3 regions of the Rhodococcus sp. NBC_00294 genome follow, and region 1 is predicted to be linked to each of the others. Evidence: riboswitches for the same ligand, from Rfam matches in the RefSeq annotation. Region 1 holds a riboswitch; each other region holds the start of a gene.
What was found. Region 1 has a riboswitch for S-adenosylmethionine ahead of OHB23_RS18835 (amino acid ABC transporter permease). Riboswitches for the same ligand answer to the same signal wherever they lie in the genome.

Region 1 (5,960 bases):
CGCGCTGCACCGTGCGCGGAACGCCGTGCGCAGCGCGCGGGCGCCGGAACAGCTCGAGTGGTGCGGCGCACTCGTCGACGTCACGGCCGATCGCCTCTCATCGAGCCGGGCGAAGTGGACAACTTACCGGGGAGTAAGGAAGCTTCAGCGCATCCGCTGCCCGTCCGCGACACCCGCGATCACCTGCACCGGGTGGAGAGAAGCGTCGACATGCGGTGGTCGAGAAGACAGTTTCTGGGCGCGATGGGCGTCGCGGGCCTGATCGGGTCGACGGGACCGGGAGCGGTGTCCCGCGCGGCTCCGATACTCGACGGTCTGTACCGGTCGGCGGTGCCCGAGCTCTACGCACCGATCGATCCGGCGCCGGCGCATTCGGAGGCCGTGGTGGTCGGATCGGGCTTCGGTGCCGCGGTCACCGCGCGGCGCCTCGCCGAGGCCGGCGTTCGCGTCACCGTCCTGGAGCGCGGGTCGCAGTGGCCCACGGATCCGCGTCGACAGATCTTCGCCAACGACTTCCTGCCGGACGGGCGCGCGTTCTGGCGTCGCGGTGGCACTGCTCCGCTGACCGGACTGCCCACGGTTCCCACCGACCGCTTCGGCGGCATCTTCGACGTGAGTGAACACGGCACCATCGACGTGTGGTCCGGAGCCGCGGTCGGCGGTGGTTCGTTGGTGTTCACCGGCGTGATGATCGCCCCCGAACGACGGTTCTTCGACCAGCTCTTCACCGGGCTCGTCTCGTACGACGAGATGCAGGCGCTGCACTACCCGCTCGTCCGTTCCGAGCTGCGGCTCGCACCGATGCCGGAGGACGTCTATCAGTCGCTGCCGTTCACGCATTCACGGGTGTGGGATCACCAGGTCCGCCGCGCCGGGTACACACCACAGCGCATCGACGGTATCTGGGACTGGGACGTGGTGCGCGGAGAGATGGCCGGTCGGTCCCGTCCGTCCGCGATCATCGGGGAGTCGAATCTCGGCAACTCCAACGGCGCCAAGTTCGACCTCAACCGCAACTATCTGGCCGCTGCTCGCGCCACTGGCCGGTGCACGATCCATGCGCGTCACGAGGTCACCGCCGTGACCAGGGAGGCGGACGGTCGCTATTCGCTGACCGTGGATCTGCTCGACCCGTCCGCCGAGGTCCTCTCCACCCGCACGGTGACCTGCGACGACCTGTTCCTGGGAGCCGGGTCGATGGGAACGTCGCGGCTTCTCGTGCATGCCCGCGACACCGGACTGCTCCCCGACCTGAACGAACACGTCGGTGAGGGATGGGGCACCAATGGTGACGCGGCACTCGTCCGCGGCATGAGCCCGGAGGGCAACGGCATCGTGCAGGCGTCGCCCTCGGCGTCGAGGATCTCCGACGACTCGGGCGCCCCGCTCACCCTCGAGAACTGGTTCGTCCCCGGATCGCCCGTCGATCTGACGCTGATCGGCTCGTTGGGCATGGTCATGGACCCGACGAGAGGGCGGTTCGTGTGGGACGAGTCGACGCGGTCGGTGCGGCTCGACTGGCCGGAGGCCGGCAACATCGCCGTCTCGGACGCCCTGCGACCGGTGCACGACCGCATCGCGGAGCGCTCCGGAATCGGTGTGGGGTATCCGCCCCTGCGGGTTCCGGACGTGAACACCTCGTTCACGGCGCACCCGTTGGGAGGGGTGGTGCTGGGCCGAGCCACCGACGCGCACGGCCGCGTCCTCGGCCACGACCGGTTGCACGTCGTCGACGGAGCGCTGATCCCGGGCAGCACCGGCAGAGTCAATCCGTCGCTCACCATCGCGGCGCTCGCCGAACGCAACATCGCGACGGTGATCGCCGATCGCTGAGCGCCCCGTGGAGCGAATGACGGGAATCGAACCCGTGTGCACGGCTGTGCAGGCCGTTGCCTCACCACTCGGCCACATCCGCAGTGAGTCCCACGTCGGGAAACCCGGACCTGTCGGGACAGAGTTGCGCTCACGGTGATTCTCGGGCTGTCGCGGTGAGATACCTCGCGGCCTCCGCCGGGTTCTCGTCCGCCAGAGACGCCAGCGCTCGACACAGTGCGCCGAGTGAAGTTCCCTCGGCGTGCGCGGCCGACTGCAGGAGTGCCGCCGCGGTGTCCCGGTCCACCGCGAGGTGTTCCATCGCCATGCCGATGCTCTGATCGAGCGCGGCCGCGGAGCGCAGTGCCGCGGAGTATCGATCCGAACGGGACGTCGTCGCCACGTCGATCTCCTTCTCGAGGCGCCGAGACAGCATCGCGAGTCGGACGGCCGTGTGTTCCGGCCCGTGTCCGCGGGTCTGGAGCGCGACGAGGGTGGCAGCGACCGCCGCGGCGGCCTCGGTGCGCGCGCGTCTCTGCACAGCCTGCCGTCGACGGGACCGGAGGTGCTCGGACGACCGTGCTCGCAGCAGTGACGGCGGGTGGAACCGAGTCGTGTCGCCGTGCTCGACGCGGTCACGACCGAGACGCTTCGCCCGGTACATCGCATCGTCCGCGCAGGAGATGAAGGAGTCGAGCGTCGACTCCACGTCGCCGAGGGCGAGCGCGGCGCCGTCGGGAGCCGTGGCCACGGCCGTCGTGGTGCCAATGCTCACCGTCACCGAGCACCGTGTGCGCACCGATCGCAGGACACGGTCCGCGAGATCGGCCGTACGTGCACCGCGGGCGACGACCAGGAACTCCTCGCCGCCGAGACGAGAGACGACGGCGCCCGCCGGAGTCGCCAGCACCACCGCTCGCGCGACGGACTGCAGCGTCCGATCACCGTGGGTGTGTCCGTGGGTGTCGTTGACGGCCTTGAAGTTGTCGATGTCGATGACGAGGGTGGTGACCGATTCGTGCCGCGACGCCGCGGCACCCAGCAGTTCCGTCAGACGGGGGAGTACGCCCCGGCGGTTCAACAGGCCGGTCAGGACGTCCGTGCGCGCGAGCACGTCGAATCGGTGACTCACCCGCACCATCGACCGCCGCAGGCCCCACACCAACACGACGGGGACGACGACGATGGTCAGGGACGCGCCGGCACTGATGAACGCGATGGCCGCAGACCCTGCCGAGGCGAACGACACGACGACGGCGGCTCCACCGGCAGCCACGGTGAACGACCACGCGATCGCGGGCGGCGACGCGGCCGCGGAGAGCACCGGGACGATGGTGAGCAGCGCGGCGATCGCGAGGGAACCCGCCGGATCGGTCACCGCCACCGCGGAGAACGTCGTACCGCACAGCATCACCATGCCCATGGCGACGAACTGGCGTTCGGTCAGCCGCCCCGAGCGCCAGATGATGCCGGCTCCCACCACGGCCGCAGCGACGGCGAGAGCGGTGGCGAGCATCGGGGCGATGCCGGGGAAGAACAGCCCGGGCACCACCCAGCCCGCTCCCAGTGACAGGGCGGAACCGGTGATCGCCGTTCCCATCGCGATCGACCGGATGTCGAGCACCTGCCGTGCGGGTGTCTCGAGAGGCGACTCGGTGAGCGACGTCCGCGCGCCGCGGTGCGCTCTGTCGATGTGTGGCGTCACGCGAGCACCCCGGTCCCCGTCACCGGTGATCCGTCGTCGGCTGACCTCCACCGTGTACCCCGTGAATGTACCGACCGGGACGGTTCCGTCGCGGCGATCCGGCGCACGTCTGGCCGTGAGACCTCGGGCGCGTGACCACCGCGAACTCGTGGTCGGTGCGGTTGTCACCCTTTCCGGTCATCGTGATTCGAACTCGACTGAGCCGAAAAGTGTTGTGCGATTTGACGTCTCGAGACGTCGGCGCTACATTTTCCTCACCATCCAGAGCGACCGAGAGACCTGGCTCGTCGACGTCGCAGCAACCCGCCTCGAGTTCGAGTGTGTGGGTGCTACCGCCAGGACCGATGGAGGAGATCCGCCGATGAACACTGTGACGAGCCAACGCCCGCACGTCCTGCGCCTGCACCTCGAGTCGTGTCGAGAGTGCTGCTGCGCCTGTACGCGGCGCTGACCAGGTCCCTCACTTCGTCCTCTCGAAAGGCACAGCGATGTTCGCTGCCCTCACGCACCGGTGCAGCCGGTGACTCAACTCCACGATCGACCGGTCGCCACCGACGCCGGTGACGTCTCGGATCACGACCTCGTCGTCGCACGCACGGTGCACCCGTGGCGGTGGATCATCGCCGTCGCGACCCTGGTCCTTCTCGCACAGTTCGTCCACGGGCTGGTGACCAACGCCGGCTGGGACTGGGGCACCTTCGCTCAGTACTTCACGGCGCGGTCCGTCGTCACTGCTCTGTGGCTCACGATCCAGCTGACCTTCTGGGGCACCCTCATCGGGTTCGCACTCGGCATCGCTCTCGCGGCGGCGCGGTTGTCGCAGAACCCGGTCCTGCAGATCATCTCCTGGTTCTACATCTGGGCGTTCCGGTCGATCCCGCTGATCGTGCAACTGCTGTTCTGGTTCAACATCGCCTACCTGTATCAGCGTTTGTCCCTGGGCATTCCGTTCGGACCGAGCTTCGTCGAGTTCGACGTCAACAGTGTCATCAGCGGGTCCACTGCGGCGATCATCGGTCTGGCCCTGCATCAGGCGGCGTACTCGGCGGAGATCGTGCGCGCCGGCATCATCTCGGTCGATCAGGGGCAGCTCGAAGCCGCTGCGGCGCTGGGGATCCCGAAGCGACGCGAATTCTTCGCGATCGTGCTGCCGCAGGCCATGAGGGGAATCCTCCCCAACGCGGCCAACGAGGTGATCAGTCTCTTCAAGGGCACCTCGATCGTCTCGGTCATGGCCATCGCCGAGCTGTTCTATCAGGTCCAGGTGATCTACGGACGGACCGGCCGTGTCGTCCCGATGCTCATGGTCGCGACGGTCTGGTACGTAATTCTGACGTCCGTCCTGTCCGTGGTGCAGTTCTACGTCGAGCGGCACTACTCCAAGGGTGCACTGCGCACGGTGCCGCTCACGCCGATCCAGAAGTTGCGTTCGCGCATCGCTGCGCTGCCGCTGTCACCGAGGGGAGCAACTCGATGACCGCCGAGATCGAGACTGTGCGGTATGCGGTCGAGGTACGGGGAGTGCACAAGTCCTACGGTGCTCTCGAGGTCCTGAAAGGCGTGGACCTGACCGTGCGGCCGGGGGAGGTCACGGCCGTTCTCGGACCCTCCGGGTCGGGCAAGTCCACTCTGCTGCGCACGGTGAACCACCTCGAGAAGGTCGACGCCGGATCCGTCCGAGTGGACGGTGCTCTCGTGGGATACCGCCGCAGAGGGCGGAAACTGCACGAACTGACGCCGAAGGAGATTCGGCGCCAGCGCTCGCAGATCGGCTTCGTCTTCCAGAACTTCACCCTGTTCCCGCATCTCACGGTGCTCGAGAACGTGGTCGAGGCACCCGTGTCCGCACAGCGACGTCCGCGGTCGGAGGTGGAACCCGAGGCTCTCGCACTCCTGTCGCGGGTCGGTGTCGGTGACAAGGCGCACGACTACCCGCGGCGGTTGTCCGGCGGACAACAGCAACGCGTCGCGATCGCCCGGGCGCTGGCGCTGCGCCCGAAGGTGATCCTGTTCGACGAACCCACCTCGGCACTCGATCCCGAGCTGGTGGGCGAGGTGCTCGATGTCATCCGCGGTCTCGCCGCAGACGGCGCGACGCTCGTCATCGTCACGCACGAGGTCGGCTTCGCACGCGAGGTCGCCGACACCGTGGTGTTCATGGACGGCGGCGTCGTCCTCGAACAGGGTTCTCCTGTAGAGGTGTTCGACACCCCGACCCACAGTCGCACTCGAGAGTTCCTCTCCCGGGTTCTCTGATTCCCACGCACACCTCTCCCGAAAGTGACCTCTCCCATGTCTCGATCGTCCCGTCGCCTCGCGTCGGTCCTGTCCTCCGTCGCCGTCCTCGCGCTCGTCGCGTCCGCGTGCGGCGAACCCGCAGCCGAGAACACCGTGGTGTCCGAAGCCGGTGTCTCCTATGATCTCTCGCCCGAGCAGTCCGGGC
Region 2 (5,960 bases), 350 kb from region 1:
CGCGGTGTAGATCTCGGCGGTGCGAGCGGCGGCGACCGAGGCTCCGTAGCCGTCGATGGCCACGTGATGGCCGCGGGCGTACCAGTAGTGGTGGTCCTCGGCCAGGGTGATGACGGCGGTGTAGCCCAGCGCGTCCCGATACATGTCGAGGGGACGGGTGAACTCCGTCATGATCTCGGCCGCCGCCTCCTCGGGGAACTCGTCGTCGCTGACGTCGATGCGATCGAGGTCGATGTCGAGGAGTGAGAGGTCGAGCCGCTGGCGGAGCGAGTCGGAGTCGACGCGCTCGTCCTGCGCGTCACTCGTGACGAGTCGGGTGAGCATCGAGCCGGTGTCGAGAGTGGCGAGGCGCATGGCCTGCTCGAGAAGATCGACGTCGAGCGGGCCGCGGATGTCCATGTAGTGCGCGACGGCGAAGGTGACCTCGGGGTCGAGTTCCTGCAGCAACCACATGTCCCGCTGCGCGCGGGTGAGATCGAAGACCTCCGTGTAGCCGTCCGCTCCCGCGCCCGAGCCCGGGTGATCGTCCGACATGCTGTTCCCCCGGCTCGCTCGCATCCCCACGGTGGGCCCTTCGGTCACCGCAGCGTCGAGCGCTGCGGTGCAGACCACACGATGTCGAACACTAACAAACCAGAAACTTGATTTCCCTCGTCCTCGAGGACTCCAGGTTTCTTTGTGAGAGTTGCCAAGCTCAGGGGAGCGTGAGGGTCAGTCCTTCGCCGCGAGTGCGTCGGAGGCCAACGCCATGGTGGCCACGAGCATCGTGGACACCGCATCGGGCTCGGTGAGGAAGCCGTCGTGGCCGTCGCGCGAGGAGATGATGCGCAACCCGTCGCACCCGGGGATCAGATCGGCGATCTCCTGCTGCTGCCGCAGGGGGTACAGCCGGTCGGAGTCGACGCCGCCCACGATGGTGGGCGTGCGGATCGACCCCAGGGCCGCCTCGAGCCCGCCTCGCCCGCGGCCCACGTCGTGCCGGTTCATGGCCTCCGACAGCAGCACGTAGGTCCCGGCGTCGAAGCGGTCGACGAGCTTGGTCGCCTGATGCTCGAGGTAGCTCGCGATCGCGTAGCGCCCGCCGTTCAGCGGGTCCTCGCCGATCTGGGGCTCGTTGCCGAACCGGGAGTCGAGTTCGTGCTCGGTGCGGTAGGTGAGGTGCGCGATGCGCCGAGCGACGGCGAGTCCGGCACGCGGGGCGCGACCGGAGGCGTGATAGTCACCGCCCTGCCAGTCTGGGTCGGCGGTGATGGCGGCGATCTGCGTGGTCTGGGTGCCGATCTGGTCGGCGGACGCGCGCGCACCGACGGCGAGCACCAGTGCCGAGGCGACACGGTCCGGGTACGAGACCAGCCACTCGAGAGTGCGCATACCGCCCATGGAGCCGCCGACGACCGCCGCGAAGCGGTCGATGCCGAGGGCGTCGGCGACCATGCGCTCCGCCGCCACCTGGTCGCGGATGGAGATGGCCGGGAATCGGGATCCCCACGCGACACCGTCCGGATCGAGCGACGCGGGACCCGTGGTACCTCGGCACCCGCCGAGCACGTTCGTCGCCACCACGCACCAGCGATCGGTGTCGAGGGGTGCGCCGGGACCGACCATGCCGGTCCACCACCCGGGCGACGGGTGATCCGGTCCGGCCGGTCCGGTGACGTGCGAGTCCCCGGTGAGCGCGTGCTGGACGAGAACGACGTTGTCCCGCGCGGGCGAGACCTCGCCCCACCGCTGCACGGCGACCGTCGCGTCGGGAACCACGCGTCCGCTCTCGAGGAGAACGTCGCCGATGTGCACGGTGCCCACCTGCCCGTCCGCCGGCGGAAATGCCGACGGACGGGCAGGCGAGTGGAGATCGAGTGTCAAGATGCGGCCCGGAAACCCTTCTCCAGATCGGCCAGGATGTCGTCGATTCCCTCGATACCGACTGCGAGTCGCACCAGACCCGGAGTGACTCCGGAGGCCAGCTGCTCCTCGGGCGTCAACTGCGAGTGCGTCGTCGACGCGGGATGGATCACCAGTGAACGCACGTCTCCGATATTAGCGACATGGCTGTGCAGCTCCAGCGCATCCACGAAACGCTTGCCCGCGTCGACACCGCCCGCGAGTTCGAACGCCACGATGGCACCCGCTCCGCGCGGGGCGAGTTCCTGTCCGCGCTCGTACCACGGGGAGGACGGCAACCCGGCGTAGTTCACGCTGGTCACCTCCTCGCGCTGCTCGAGGAACTGTGCGACCGCCGTCGCGTTCTGCACGTGTCGCTCGAGGCGCAGGGACAGTGTCTCGATGCCCTGGCCGATGAGGAACGCGTTGAACGGGGAGACCGCCGCGCCGATGTCGCGCAGCAGTTGCACGCGGGCCTTGAGTGCGAAGGCCGGAGCGCCGAGATCGGCGAACACCACACCGTGGTAGCTGGGATCGGGGGTGGTGAAGTTGGTGAAGCGACCCTGTGTCCAGTCGAAGCCACCGCCGTCGACGATGACGCCGGCGATCGCGGTGCCGTGGCCGCCGAGGTACTTGGTGGCCGAGTGCACCACGATGTCCGCACCGTGCTTCAGCGGCTGGATCAGATACGGCGTCGCCACGGTGTTGTCGACGATCAACGGGATGCCGTGGCGGTGTGCCACATCGGACACTCCGCGGATGTCGAAGATGTCGTTCTTCGGGTTGGAGATGGTCTCGCCGTAGAACGCCTTGGTCTCGGGGCGGACGGCCTTCTCCCACTGGTCGAGGTCGTCCGGATCGTCCACGAAGGACACGGTGATGCCCAGCTTGGGCAGCGTGTAGTGGAAGAGGTTGTACGTGCCGCCGTACAGACGGGGGCTGGAGACGACGTGGTCGCCGGTCTCGGCGATGTTCAGGATCGCCAGCGTCTCGGCGGCCTGTCCGGACGAGACGAGCAGTGCGGCGACGCCGCCCTCGAGCGACGCGATGCGCTGCTCGACGACGTCCTGCGTCGGGTTCATGATGCGGGTGTAGATGTTGCCCGGCTCGGCGAGCCCGAACAGCGCGGCGGCGTGGTCGGTGTTGTCGAACGTGTAGGACGTCGTCTGGTAGATCGGCAGGGCGCGCGCGTGGGTGGTGACGTCGGGAACCTGTCCGACGTGCACCTGCCGCGTCTCGAAGCTCCAGTTCAGTGCCGGATCCTCGACGGGTGCTCCGGCTGCGTCGACGACGTCGCCCTCGGTGGCACCGGTGTCGGAAGTGTGATCGGTCATGGGTGTCGTGCTCCTCGTGGGGTGGTGCTCGAGTGGGGTGCTCGAGTGGGGTCCACGTCGGCAGCCGCCACGCCCGCAGCACGAGAGGCACCTCACCGTGTGCAGAGCGCAGTAGGCGAGCCGATCTTCGTGGAGAGAAGGGTCGGGGCCTATCGCCGGCTACAACACAGTCGGTGGGAGAACATGGGTACCTCCGAGATCGTCGGTCGGTGGGCCCGAGGAGACGGGCCCGCGCTTGCTCTCGGCCCGTGCGGGCCGAGTAACCCGGTCATCACCCGGGGCACCCCACCGCGGTTGGAGGGTTGCCGGCCAGCAAGCCGGGGCTCGATGCTGGCACTCATGACCTTGGCGGGAATGGTAGCGGGTCGGGTGTCGACGGCACGAGGGTGGCCGAACTCACGATCGTTCGATTGGCGAATGATCCTGCCGACGGTCAGACTGGTCAGGTGATCGGGCGCCTCTCGGGGCGCCCGTCGTCGTTGACCACCCGAGCGCTTCTGAATCGATCATGAACGATCGACGACGGGCGCAGACCCGAAAGTGAGCTCGTGACACCCCCCTCCGTCGCGTTCGACGTCCTTCCCGCTGCTGCCGCGGACCCCGCGGCGGATCGGCTGCGGGTGCGCCGCCGACGCGTCGCGATGCTGGCGCTCGCGCTCGGCGGTTTCGGCATCGGCACCACGGAGTTCGTCTCGATGGGCCTGCTCCCGGAGATGGCGACCACGATGGGGGTGTCCGAGCCCAGCGCCGGCCACCTCATCTCCGCCTACGCCGTCGGTGTCGTGGTGGGTGCGCCCGTCATCGCCGCGCTCGCGGCGCGGGTGCCGCGGCGGACGTTGCTTCTCGCCCTCATGGTGGCGTTCACTCTCGGCAACCTGGGCACGGTGTTCGCGCCCAGCTTCCACGAGCTGATGGCCTCCCGCTTCGTCGCCGGACTGCCGCACGGCGCGTACTTCGGTGTGGCAGCGCTGGTGGCCGCCCACCTCGCCGATCCCGGTGCGCGTGCCAAGTCGGTGGCCATGGTGATGATGGGACTGTCCGTCGCCAATGTCGTCGGTGTGCCGGCGGCCACGTGGATCGGCCAGGCGTTCGGCTGGCGCAGCGCGTTCGGCATCGTCGCCGTCATCGGTGCCCTCACCGTCACCGCCCTCGCGGTGTGGCTGCCGCGACTGGACTCGATGCCCACCACGAACCCGCGGACCGAGCTGGGCGCCTTCCGGCGCACGCAGGTGTGGATGACCCTCTTCGTGGGCATGGTGGGCTTCGGCGGCATGTTCGCCGTGTACACCTACATCGCCACGACATTGACGGACGTGGCCGGTCTGTCCAAGGCCGCGGTGCCCCTGGCGCTGATGATCTACGGCCTCGGCATGGTGGTCGGCAACATGGCCGGCGGATGGATCGCGGACCGCATGCTCGTCCCCGGGCTCTTCCTGGCGATGACGTCCGTCGCGGTGAGCCTGGCGGTGTTCGTCGCCGCGGCGCACAACCCGGTGACCGCTCTGATCGTCGTGTTCCTCATCGCCGCATCGGGATCCGCCATCGTGCCCGGACTGCAGACGCAACTGATGGACGTCGCCGCCGATGCGCAGACCCTCGCCGCCTCGCTCAACCACGCGGCGTTCAACTTCGCGAACGCGCTGGGGGCCGCCCTCGGCGGCGCCGTCATCGCCGCGGGCTTCGGCTACACGGCGCCGGCCGTGGTGGGTGCCGGTCTCGCGATCGCCGGCATCGCCGTTCTGGCCACGTCGGTGGCGATGCAGCGTCGCACCGACGCTCGTCTCGCCGCCTGACGGTCCTGTCCGCCCTGTCGGATACGGTGCTGCGGTGTCTCACACCATCACGTCGGTCAACGTCAACGGAGTGCGCGCCGCGGTGCGCAAGGGCATGCTCGAGTGGCTCGAGCAGTCCGCGGCGGACATCGTCTGCCTGCAGGAGACGCGGGCGACGGACGAGGAGCTGCTCGCCTGCCTCGCTCCCGCGCTGGGCGAGGGCTGGCATCTCGTGTCCGCCGAGCCGTCCGCGAAGGGCCGCAACGGTGTCGCCATCCTGTCGCGGGTTCCTGCGGTCAGTGCCGTCGTCGGGTTCGGGAGCGCCGAGTTCGACGACGCGGGGCGCTGGATCGAGGCCTGCTTCCCGGCCGTCGGAGCAGATCCGGCCGTCACCGTCGCCAGTCTCTACCTGCCGTCCGGTGAGGTGGGAACCGAGAAGCAGGACTCCAAGGAACGGTTCATGGCCTCGTTCGAGCACCGTCTCGCGGCGCTCGCGTCCTCGGGCGAGCATCACGTGGTCTGCGGCGACTGGAACATCGCGCACACCGAACGGGATCTGAAGAACTGGAAGGGCAACCGCACCAAGTCCGGCTTCCTGGCGAGCGAGCGCGCCTGGCTCGACGCTCTCGTCGGTGAGTCGGGAGCGTGGGTCGACGTGGTGCGAGCGCTCCACCCGGACGTCGACGGGCCCTACAGCTGGTGGTCGTACCGCGGTAAGGCCTTCGACAACGACGCCGGGTGGCGCATCGACTACCAGATGGCCACCCGGGACTTCGCGGACCGCGCGAAGGACGCCGTGGTCGAGCGGGCCGACACCTACGACCAGCGGTGGTCCGACCACGCACCGGTCACCGTCGTCTACCGCTGACCGGTCGGCTCACAACGCGGCGGCCAGTCGGTGGTACGCGGCGTTCCAGCGCAACGTGCGCTGGAAGTCTCGTGTGGTGGTGCCCTCCTCGATCGTGAGCAGCTC
Region 3 (5,960 bases), 1.1 Mb from region 1:
TTGCGCAGGGGTGCGGCGAGCACCGCCTCGAGGCCCGCCGGGCTCGGTTTCGGCGCGTCGGGTGAGACCGGAACCACCTGCGGGGCGGGCAGAACGGGCGACGGCTCGGGTGAGGTCGCCACGGGTGTCGAGTCCTCGGAGAGCGTGGGGGTGATCAGCGCGACGCCGACGATCGCCAGCACGAGCACCACGACCGAGGCTCCGATCAGCAGCACGCGCGTGCGTAACGGCGTGCCTGACGGCCGCTTCCCTGAGCTCACGTCTCTCCTCCACTCGCGGGTCCGTGGCCGTTCTCCGGCGATGCACCTCTCCTCGCACCCTATCGACGCGGCCGGTTACTGTCTGACCACCGGCGCGTCCTTCGATGCGCCCGACAGACGACTGCACGACAGTACGTGGCCGCCGAGCAGGTAGCCGGGCCACCGAGCAAAGGACAGTGGACGTGAAGTTCGACGTGACCATCGAGATCCCCAAGGGTCAGCGCAACAAGTACGAGGTCGACCACGAGTCCGGGCGAGTACGCCTGGACCGCTACCTCTACACGGCGATGGGCTACCCCGCGGACTACGGCTTCATCGAGAACACCCTCGGTGAGGACGGCGATCCGCTCGACGCGTTCGTCCTGCTGCCGGAGTCCGTGTTCCCCGGTGTCCTCGTCGAGGCCCGCCCCGTGGCGATGTTCAAGATGGTCGACGAGGCCGGCGGCGACGACAAGGTGCTGTGCGTCCCGGCGGGCGATCCGCGGTGGGACCACATCCAGGATCTCTCGGACGTCTCGCAGTTCGAGCTCGACGCGATCGAGCACTTCTTCCTGCACTACAAGGATCTCGAGCCGAACAAGCACGTCACCGGATCCAACTGGGTCGGCCGCGCCGAGGCCGAGGCGGAGTTCGAGGCATCGGTCGAGCGCCTGAAGAATCAGGGCGACCACTAGAGACCGTCGGAAACCCGGATGCGGTGCTGTCCGCTGATAGCATCGCATCCGCGGTCCCCCGGGCCGTGTCAGGACGAACGAGCCACGACGTAAGGGTGCGGTACCACCGATGAGTGACGCTGTGAGCGACCGGAGAAATCCCACGTCCGAGGCGGTCTCGACCACGACGCAGTTCCCGTCACTGCCGGTGACCGTCGTGCTCGACCGCATTCCGTTGGCCGTCCTCGCCGTCGAGCCCGGCGGCACGGTCGTCTTCGCCAACGAGGCCTTCGACGAACTGATGGGCTTCGACGAGGAGTCCCCCCGGTCGAACGAGACCCTCACACTGCAGGACATCTTCCCGGCCAACGAACCGCTCGGAGTCAACATCGCCGAGACGTTCCTGACCACCGTCGCCACCCGCGCCGACTCGCTCTGGCGCATGACGGACTCGAAGGGCGACATCCTCCAGGTCCGGGCGAGCAAGTCGATCCTGCGCCGCGCTGAGGACTCGGTGGTGCTCGTCGTCCTCGAGGACTTCACCGATCAGCTGTGGAACGACCCGAAGAGCGCCTTCCGCTGATCGGGCCGCTCCACCGGGGTCTCTCTACTTGCCCTGGAACGACGCGGGGCGCTTCTCGAACACCGAGGTGATGGCCTCCGTCAGATCCTCGGACGGCAGGAAAGCAGCGTTCCACGCGGCGACGTACCGCAGCGAATCCTCCACTGCCGCAACGCGACCGTGGTCGAGAACCGCCTTGATCCCGTGCACCACGAGAGGCGGGTTCGCCGCGATCTCGGTGGCCGTGGCACGCGCTGCGGCGAGCACGGCCTCCGCGTCCTCGAACACGTCGTTGACCAGACCGATCTGCTGCGCCCGGGCACTGTCGATGTCCTTTCCGGTCAACGCGAGTTCGCGAAGATGACCGTCGCCGATGATCGCGGGTAGACGGGCGAACGACCCCATGTCCGCCACGATGGCGACCTTCACCTCGCGCACACTGAACTTCGCGTCCGTGCTGGCGTAGCGGATGTCGGCGGCCGAGATGAGATCGATCCCACCGCCGATGCACCACCCCTGCACGGCGGCCACCACGGGCTTGCGGCAGTCGGCCACCGCGTTGATCGACGCCTGCATGCGCTTGATCATGTCGTGGAACGTGCTGCGCGGACCGGCCTGTGCCTTGTCCCCCATGACCGCACCGAAATCGCCTGCCATGGCGGGCAGGTCGAGACCGTAGCTGAAGTTGCGTCCCGAACCGGCGAGCACGATGGCGCGTACCTCGGGGTCCGCGTCGAGCGCGGAGAAGACGAGAGGCAGTTCCGACCAGAAGTCGGGACCCATCGCATTGCCCTTGTTCGGGCCGATGAGAGTCACCGTCGCGACATGGGCGTCGGTCGTCACCGTGAAGGCTTTCCACGCATCCGTGTGTGTCATCCGGTCAGGATAGCCAGCGCTCCCGCTCACCGGATGTCCCGGCGGCGTGGACTGACTATCCTGCGACCATGACGCGGATCCACCATCCCGCTGCGGCACACGTGTCGGACGTTCTGATCGCCCGAGGTCATCACGGCGTGATCGTGACGCAGTCCGAGCCGACGCACACGGCGCGTCAGGCCGCGGCGGTGAGCGGGGTTCCGCTCGGTGCCGTCTGCAAGTCGCTGGTGTTCCTGCTCGACGACGACCCGGTGTTGCTGCTGGTGTCGGGTGCACACAACGTGGACCTCGATGCCACCGGTCGACGTCTCGAGGGCACGCTGACCCGCGCATCGATCGACGTGGTCGAACACGCCACCGGGCAACCGGTGGGCGGGATCGCGCCCGTGGGCCACCCGACGAATCTGCCGACGTTCGTCGACACGGCGCTGGAACGCTTCGAACGGCTGTGGGCTGCAGCGGGTCACCCCGCGACCCTCTTCCGCACGACCTACCCCGAACTGCTGCGCATCACCGCCGGGCTCGCTGTGGACATGGGCCCCGAGACCCGCGAGGGCTGAGCCTCAGGACGCGCGCAGGCGCCGAACCTCCAGGGCGGGTACCACCTCGGTGGTGATCGCCCGGACGACGGACTCCCGCGTCTGCTCCACCACCGGACGCAGGGTCACGCCGTCCGCCACGTCGACCGTCACGATGTCGGCGACGAGGCCTGCCAGACCCGACGCGGTGCCGACGTACTGCAGCGTGCCGGGGCGAGGCTTGCTGTCCGACGCCAGCACCTCGCGGCGGGCGGTCCGGGCGTCGGCGGCGATGTGCACGTCGATGTCCACCACGACACGAGCACCGGGGTGCTCGGCCTTGAGGGTCGCGTAGCGGCTCTGGGCCTCGGAGAGATCGGCGGCGGAGAACCGGACGACGTCCGGGGAGGTACCGGAGACGCCGTCGAGGAAGACGAGGGAGTCGGAAGACACCGTGGTCATGAGTTGTCCAGTCAGTCGTGGGTGCAGCGGTGGCTGTGAGGTGAAGTGAGTCGCACGATCACCGGACCGGACAGGCGCTCGAGGTCGCACGGCAGAGGTCGACGTGTCGTCGACCCCACAACCTGCTCCTCGTCATGATGCTGATGCTAACGATCCGGTGGTGACGCGATCCCGCAGTGAGAGGCACGTCACACGCACCGCCTCCACGAACCGGTCGACATCGTCGGCGGTGGTCCCCAGCCCGATGCTCGCCCGCACGGCACCGTCGGCCGCGCCTACCCGCGAGAGGAGGGGGTGGGCGCAGAACTTCCCGGCCCGCACCGCGATGCCGTGATCGTCGGCCAGCGCGGTGGCGAGTGCACCCGCGTCGACACCGTCGACGGTGAAGGACACGATGCCGACGATGTCGGCGGAGTCGCTCCACAGGCGGAGGACCGACACACCGGCCAGAGCGGTGAGCCCGCCGAGCAGGGCGCCCGTGCACTCCTGATCGTGAGTGGCGATGGCACCGTGGCCGATCGCGCCGATCTCGTCGCACGCCGCGGCGATCGCGACGGCGCCGAGGAGATTGGGTGTGCCGGCCTCGTGCCGCGCCGGGGACGGCGCCCAGTCGATGTCGACCGACGCACCGAGGACGGACACGTGCCGGGTGGCTCCACCGCCCGCGAGGTACGGCTCGGCCACATCGAGCCAGTCACGCCGTCCCACGAGCACTCCCGCTCCGAAGGGCGCGTACAGCTTGTGACCACTGAAAGCCAGGTAGTCGATGCCCGCCGCGGTGATGTCCACGGCGCGGTGCGGAACGAGTTGCGCCCCGTCGACGAGGATGCGGGCACCGTGTCGGTGCGCCAGATCCGCGAGTCGATCGAGGGGCAGGACCTCGCCCGTCACGTTGGAGGCACCCGTGACGGCAAGCAGCGCAGCAGGTCTCGACGCGAGTTCGTCGCCGAGCCGAGTCAGAGTCTCCTCGACCGAGTCCGCCGATCGCACCACCCGGCGGTTCCGCCACGGCAGCAGATTCGCGTGATGCTCGATGTCCAGCACCACCGTGTCCCCGGGAACGCAGCCCGCCAGGAGATTCAGCGCGTCGGTGGTGTTCCGCGTGAACACGACCACGTCGTCGGGATCCGCGCCGCAGAAGCGGTGCACCGTGTTCCGGGCGGACTCGTACTCCCGGGTGCAGACCTGCGACTTGTGGCCGGCGCCGCGGTGCACACTCGCGCAGTGCGGCAACACCTCTCGTACTCGCTCGACCACCGCGTCGAGCGCGGGAGCGCTGGCCGCGTAGTCGAGATCGATGCTGCGAGTGGTGCGGCCGTCGGCACACGTCACCTGCTGGTCGCGGCCGTGCACGGATGCGATGGGGCGCTGCAGAACTGTGGTCATGATGAATCCCTCCGTCGAGGGATCGACGCACGGCACGAGGGCCGCGATCTGACGAGAGGCGTCGATCCGCGCTTGCCGCCTCCGTCGTCGGAGCGCGGCCAGGTCGTCACCCGGAGCACCCCACCGCGGAGGAGGGTTGCCGACCAGCGAGCCGGGGCTTGATGCTGGTACTCGTGACCTGGAAGCAGGATGGCAAACGGTCGCCCGAGTTGTCAACCGGTTCGCCGCACGCGCGCCTGGTCGGCGGAGTTGTTCACCAACCCGCAAACTGGGCGTGCAATAACGTGTCGTCACACCCGCCAGCGTTCCGTCGTCCCTGTTCGATGCGAGAGGCCGTTCGTCTTGTCACTGCAGACCCGTGTTCCCGAGGCCTACCTCCGTTCCTCCGTGGCGGCCCCGGTGCGCACCCTCGTCGACATCCTCGAGGACACCGCGCGGGCATTCCCTGATGCGCCGGCCATCGACGACGGCGACACCACCATCAGTTACAGCGAACTGCTCGACAACATCGACGAGGGCGCTCGGTGGCTGTCCCGACACGGCGTCTGCGCCGGCGATCGCGTCGGGGTCCGCATGCCGTCGGGCAGTTACTCGCTCTACGCGGCGATCCTGTCGGTCATCGCCGCCGGTGCGGCCTACGTCCCGGTGGACGTCGACGACCCGGACGAGCGGGCCGAGCTGGTGTTCTCGGAGGCCGGCGTCACCGCGATCATCGCGGACGGCGGCGTCACCCGAACCGACACCGCGGGGACCGGGCGCCCGGTCGGCCATCCCACACCCGACGACGACGCCTGGGTCATCTTCACCTCGGGCTCGACCGGCAAGCCCAAGGGCGTCGCGGTGAGCAATCGCAACGCGGCGGCGTTCGTGGACGCCGAGGCGCGACTGTTCCTGCAGGACCGACCCATGGGCCCGGGCGATCGGGTGCTGGCGGGGCTCTCCGTGGCGTTCGACGCGTCGTGCGAGGAGATGTGGCTCGCCTGGCGCAGTGGCGCCTGCCTCGTTCCCGCGCCTCGCTCCCTCGTACGCAGTGGCATGGACCTCGGCCCCTGGCTCGTCGCACGTGACATCAGCGTGGTGTCGACGGTGCCGACCCTGGCGGCGCTGTGGCCTCGCGAAGCGCTCGAGGACGTTCGGTTGCTCATCTTCGGCGGCGAGGCCTGCCCGCCGGATCTCGCTGAGCGACTGGCTGTTCCGGGCCGCGAGGTCTGGAACACCTACGGGCCCACCGAGGCCACCGTCG

Region 2: it holds a riboswitch for S-adenosylmethionine, as region 1 does, so the genes downstream of both, OHB23_RS17210 (bifunctional o-acetylhomoserine/o-acetylserine sulfhydrylase) here and OHB23_RS18835 (amino acid ABC transporter permease) in region 1, are expected to answer to the same signal.
Region 3: it holds a riboswitch for S-adenosylmethionine, as region 1 does, so the genes downstream of both, OHB23_RS02645 (aminotransferase class V-fold PLP-dependent enzyme) here and OHB23_RS18835 (amino acid ABC transporter permease) in region 1, are expected to answer to the same signal.

Annotation. Positions count from the first base shown of each region.
Region 1 is NZ_CP108043.1:4,036,997-4,042,956, reverse strand. Features, by position in the region: gene OHB23_RS18850 (GMC oxidoreductase) at 211-1,833, shown strand; tRNA gene OHB23_RS18845 (tRNA-Cys) at 1,842-1,915, opposite strand; gene OHB23_RS18840 (GGDEF domain-containing protein) at 1,964-3,517, opposite strand; SAM riboswitch class I at 3,772-3,868, shown strand; gene OHB23_RS18835 (amino acid ABC transporter permease) at 4,038-4,994, shown strand; gene OHB23_RS18830 (amino acid ABC transporter ATP-binding protein) at 4,991-5,773, shown strand; gene OHB23_RS18825 (ABC transporter substrate-binding protein) at 5,810-5,960, shown strand, end outside.
Region 2 is NZ_CP108043.1:3,691,490-3,697,449, reverse strand. Features, by position in the region: gene OHB23_RS17220 (non-ribosomal peptide synthetase) at 1-534, opposite strand, end outside; gene metX (homoserine O-acetyltransferase MetX) at 712-1,863, opposite strand; gene OHB23_RS17210 (bifunctional o-acetylhomoserine/o-acetylserine sulfhydrylase) at 1,860-3,215, opposite strand; SAM riboswitch class IV at 3,442-3,560, opposite strand; gene OHB23_RS17205 (MFS transporter) at 3,857-5,008, shown strand; gene OHB23_RS17200 (exodeoxyribonuclease III) at 5,103-5,855, shown strand; gene araA (L-arabinose isomerase) at 5,865-5,960, opposite strand, start outside.
Region 3 is NZ_CP108043.1:560,181-566,140, forward strand. Features, by position in the region: gene dacB (D-alanyl-D-alanine carboxypeptidase/D-alanyl-D-alanine endopeptidase) at 1-260, opposite strand, end outside; gene OHB23_RS02620 (inorganic diphosphatase) at 443-934, shown strand; gene OHB23_RS02625 (histidine kinase) at 1,044-1,496, shown strand; gene OHB23_RS02630 (crotonase/enoyl-CoA hydratase family protein) at 1,521-2,351, opposite strand; gene OHB23_RS02635 (YbaK/EbsC family protein) at 2,420-2,911, shown strand; gene OHB23_RS02640 (hypothetical protein) at 2,915-3,331, opposite strand; gene OHB23_RS02645 (aminotransferase class V-fold PLP-dependent enzyme) at 3,464-4,717, opposite strand; SAM riboswitch class IV at 4,781-4,896, opposite strand; gene OHB23_RS02650 (Pls/PosA family non-ribosomal peptide synthetase) at 5,060-5,960, shown strand, end outside.